DNA from 2 places in the Pelotomaculum sp. PtaB.Bin117 genome. Region 2 is predicted to be linked to the other one. Evidence: riboswitches for the same ligand, from Rfam matches in the RefSeq annotation. Region 2 holds a riboswitch; the other holds the start of a gene.

Region 1 (2,462 bases), on a different contig from region 2:
TTCTATTACACTAAACCCTGTGGGCATTGTCAAATCACAAATAACTGATCGAAACAGCATGCCGACAACCGGGATTCAGGCTCAAATCATAATCTTTCCCTTATTTTCCGCGGCGCTGGAGCGAATCGACGAGTATTCTCATTTATGGATTTTGACTTGGCTCCATCAAGCGTCACGTAACACCACTACGGTCGCACCGGTTAAGGTTAATCCTTTGTCCCGTAAATTTGGTGTGTTTGCCATCCGGTCACCGGCCCGCCCCAATCCAATAGCTCTGACCCTGGTCAAGCTGGACCGGATTCAGGGGAATACACTTTATGTGACTGGACTTGATGCCGTAAATGAAAGTCCCGTCATAGATATCAAACCGTATTTTGACCATGATGTGGTGTTTTCACCACGGACACCGCATATAGCTCCGCTCAACCCAGATCTCTTAATGAAAAACTTGCTGAGTCAAGCCATCACTCACCACGGAGAGATTTGTTCAGATCTGCTGATAGCTGTAAGAATGGCGTTTATCGCCGATAACCGGCTTGAGTCTACCAAATCCCCGAATGTTAAGGTTCATGTCAGCGGCTCCCCTTGTTTGGCGGATACCCTGCAAGGGCTTTGCAGAGCAAGACTTGCCAACCCGTCAAGGTTTGCCTACAACCCTTTGGCGGAACGGAAGCAGAGCGTGTGGACTAGTGGAAGCAAGCGATTAACTCTTATTTGTCTTCAAGAACTGGACATAGAGAGTTTTTATAGCTTATCGGATCATGAGATATTCAATATCACTTTAGAGGAAAACAAGACGTGATGATTCATATCCGTTAAAAAGCAAGATTTAACTTTCAAAGATGGTGGGGCTATGGATATGTATAAAAATACCGGTTGACATGCAGTTTATTCTGTGACTATAATTGCTTTAAGGAAAAATTATGAATTACAACTACTCCGAGCCTTTTTGCCTAAAGGATTTGTCTCACGGCGAACAGGCCGCTAGGTATGGCGGGAAACGGCCATGCCTCCCTTATGGAAAGGAGACAATAAGCAGCAGAGCCTTTGTGGCCTGTGAGTAATTATTACGTCTTCCTCGGGAAGACGTTTTTATTACCACACTTATTTTAGCCCTTTCCGTTTTATGAAAGGGTTTTTTATACTCGAGGAATCTGTATGTATACCGATTATCGGGGAGGGGGGTGTGTAATGCCTACTAAAACCATCAAGCAAACCTTGGAGTACCGTTTTCCTGAATGGTTCATCACCACTGAAAAACTGTTCAATGAAGTCACAGCGTTTTATTTTGGTATAATCAAGGAGCGTGCTCAAATACTTGAACTAACCAATAAAAAAGCGTTAACCGAACTCGAAAGATTAACTCACAGTACAAAGGACAACCCTGCACCGCCGTTTCCCTTAAAGTGGGATATCCCGGCTATGTTCCGGCGGGCTTGTATAAACACGGCCATTGGAGCAGCCCGGTCATTCTTCTCCAAGCTGAAAAAATGGAAAGATGCAAAAGCCAAGGCCGAAGCCAAAGAGAAGAAGCTTAAATACAGACCGCCGGTGCCGCCCAGAGAGTGGCAGCGCAACACTTTGTTTTATGCCGGCCAGTATAAAGGTTACACCGGCAAGTCTATTATGCTGAAGTTGTTCGACGGCAACACCTGGCGCTGGGTGAAGTATCATTTGACCGGCCGGCGGGTTCAGGACGGCTGGAAGATAGGCTGTCCACACGCGGTAATTAAGAAAAACCGGCTTGAGCTGCATTTCCCGGTTGAAAAGGAAAAACCGGTAGTGAAGGCGGTTGCCGAGCAGGTTAAAGATCCAAGCCTGAAGATTTGCGCTGTAGGCTTAAATATTAGCGGCAGGCCGGCGGTATGCGGCATATTCAAAAGCGACGGCACGCAGGTGGCCACCCGGTTTATCCGTGGCGGTGACAGCCTCAGCGGCCGCAGGAAACGACTTTTGGGTATTATCGCAACCAAGCTCAGCCTTACGGGTTCCTTGAATAAGGATGAGCAGGACAATAAGGCGCTAAGGAACAGGATCCATAACATCGACGATAATGAAGCCCACCGGGTGTCTCGTAGAATACTGGACTTTGCCCTGGAACATGGCGCGGGTATCATCGTGTTTGAATACCTGAATAATTTTAAACCTGAGCAAGGCAAGTTCAGCAGGCGGGCCAGTTCCAAGCGTTCCTACTGGCTCCGGGGCAGGATATCCCACTATACGAAATACAAAGCCTGGGAGTATGGAATAATCATCAGCCGGGTAAACCCCAGGAACACAGGCCGGTTATGTGCCGATTGCGGGGCGGAGATAGCCCGGCACGGTGATAACAAGGAGCATTACCGGCCCGGGGCACCGTTATTCACTTGCAAATGCGGCAAGAAAGGCAGTGTTGCGCTAAACGCCGTCAGAAATATCGGCAAGAGGTTCTTTTTAAGATACGCGGTTTAAGCGGAGACATG
Region 2 (2,462 bases):
TTTCCCCGAACTGGTATCTCCTTATCCAGGTTAAATGAAGAGGTGAATCAAATGGATAATAAGCAAGAAGACAAGGTAAAAACCGAAAATGTGTATAATCAACAAATGCAACTGCTTTTGAAGATACAGGAATTGGAGTTTACTGCCATTGAATTGAACTTATACCTGGATACACATCCGGATGACCAGCAGGCTCTGAACTTATACAATTCGGTTGTACCCCAGTTAAGAAAATGTATTGAGGCATATGAGCAATACTGTGGCCCGCTATTTCATTTCGGAATGGCTACCAGTCAGTACCCCTGGCAGTGGATCAACTCCCCCTGGCCTTGGGAAATGTAAATCTTGACGTAAGGAAGGGATTAATTGATGTGGGTTTATCAAAAAAAATTAGAATACCCGGTAAGGGTTTCCGGTCCCAATCCCAAACTGGCTAAAGTGATTATTACTCAATACGGCGGGCCGGACTTATGGTTTTAAGGGAGTGTCAGGGGGACGGTTCGACTGACAATTATTAGTCCCACATTGCCAACGTAGATACTACCACGGCAAAAAAGTGGATGATTATAAAAATAACTCCGGCTCCTTGCGTTCTGCAAATTCAACTTCCAGTTCATGCTTATGTCTCAAAAAATCCTTATCGTCAAAATATTTGGCTTCATTGGGGCAATTTTTCACGCAGGCGCCGCATTTAATACAAATTCCATCCAGTTTAGAAACATCTTCATAATTAATGGAACCGACCGGACAGATACTTGGACAGAGCTTACAATCCATACAATCGCTGCTTGTTTTTGGGACAAACTTTCTAAAGTCCACAGGCATGCCATGTTCATCTATAGGCATGTAATATTTGCGATAAGGTTTATTTCCTTTTACCATGACACTTTGCAGATTATTGCCAGTGGTAATTTTGGCATATATTTTACTAGCAAAATCATTTATTACCGCCATATCTTTTTCATCAGGCCGGTTTTTAGCCAGAATTTTGGAGATCGAGTGTTCCCCGATAAATGCGCCCCCGGCAATAACTTTAAAGCCGTTTAGCTCCAGAATATCTTTCAGCTCAATCAAAGCATCGTCATAATCCCTGTTACCGTATAAAACCACAGCGACCGCCAGAGCACCGTTACCTGTAATAGAATTCATATATTTCAGTAATATGTTTGGCACTCTGCCGGCATAGACCGGCACTCCAATCACGACCAGGTCTTCCGCAGTAAAAGACACTGTTTCTTTTCTAACTCCCGGCAGGGTAAAATCAATAATGTTTACCGCTGTTTGCCCGCCGGCATTTTCTAAAATCTTTCCGGCCAGCCCGGATACGATCTTTTGGGTTGTACCAGTAGGGCTAAAATACATCGCATTAATTTTTTCCATAAACTAGTCCCACCCATTTCTTTACGTACTGTTAGCGGTATTCCGCTTGAAGGCCAATAAAATAATATAGTGTGCTCACTTTTGTCTTTGTGGTTTTGCAATAATAAAGCCCGTAATATACTTCTACCCCGCATGACATTTTCCTTGTATAAAAAATATTTAGCTCTTCATTAAAAAAACGGGCAATGATATCACAGAAGATCCACTAAAAAGGTTGTTACTATTGACTGGGGAGGCATACTGGTTTCCCAATATACCCTAACGGCCTGTTATCCATACTTTTCGCTTAGGCTAAACAGGCTCGGAGAATTTCTTTCAATATTACCACATTACCACATATCCTTCAGAATTCCTTCAAATTAAAACAGTTTTTCGGTAATTATTTTTTTGTTCATTTTTTGCAGATACTCAAAACGACATTATCAGCCGCCATCCCCGTTCTGTATAATTTATAAGTTTATCCGCTCAGGGTCGCAGAGTTATATTTATTTCATTCATTACCGGGTTGCAATAAACACAAGCGTCAAGTAATTTTGAGACTATGATTAAGGGTAGCATTACAAAGCCATGCTTGAGATATATTTGACTGCTTAACGCAATGGTGTTGTGATTTGCCTCAAGCCGCGCGTCTCCAATTTTCGCGCGGATTACTGTTACGCCTTTTGTCAGTATCAGCATGTCGATTTCTTTATCGAACTCAATGGTCGTTTCAAGCGCGTCTGCGATTGTTATCGCGGGAACGTATAAATCCTCCATACCCAGGTCAGGCAGAACCGGATAAAAAATTATTCTTCCATTAACTAAAATTTTATTATCATTGAGAATGGTGGTAATGACTCTAATCGTTGATCCTGGCGGACCGGCAAATGTCTTAAACAAGGTGTTTATTACAGCCTCTTCTATATCCGTGTAACCGCTGCTGAGAAATTCATAGTAACCACCGTTTGTCATAAAAATAACCCCGATTTTTTCATCACAGTCAAAGTACATATCACTAACCAGACCGCAGGCTTCACCGGCATGCCCCGTTAGTCTTCGTTCCGCCAGGGCGTCTGTAATATGAAAGCTCAGACCAATATATC

The links. A riboswitch is a leader RNA that binds a small molecule or an ion and turns the genes downstream of it on or off. The one in region 2 is predicted to bind molybdenum cofactor.
Region 1: linked by a shared signal. The riboswitch ahead of A4E54_RS00545 (zinc ribbon domain-containing protein) and the one ahead of A4E54_RS08635 (EFR1 family ferrodoxin) in region 2 are both predicted to bind molybdenum cofactor.

The regions. Positions count from the first base shown of each region.
Region 1 covers NZ_MVQM01000015.1:712-3,173, reverse strand. The annotation lists partial or broken gene tsaA (tRNA (N6-threonylcarbamoyladenosine(37)-N6)-methyltransferase TrmO) at 1-802, shown strand, start outside; molybdenum cofactor riboswitch at 927-1,045, shown strand; gene A4E54_RS00545 (zinc ribbon domain-containing protein) at 1,192-2,451, shown strand.
Region 2 covers NZ_MVQM01000124.1:11,199-13,660, reverse strand. The annotation lists gene A4E54_RS08650 (spore coat associated protein CotJA) at 1-34, shown strand, start outside; gene A4E54_RS08645 (spore coat protein CotJB) at 52-342, shown strand; partial or broken gene A4E54_RS08640 (manganese catalase family protein) at 370-468, shown strand; gene A4E54_RS08635 (EFR1 family ferrodoxin) at 565-1,380, opposite strand; molybdenum cofactor riboswitch at 1,583-1,699, opposite strand; gene A4E54_RS08630 (serine hydrolase) at 1,846-2,462, opposite strand, start outside.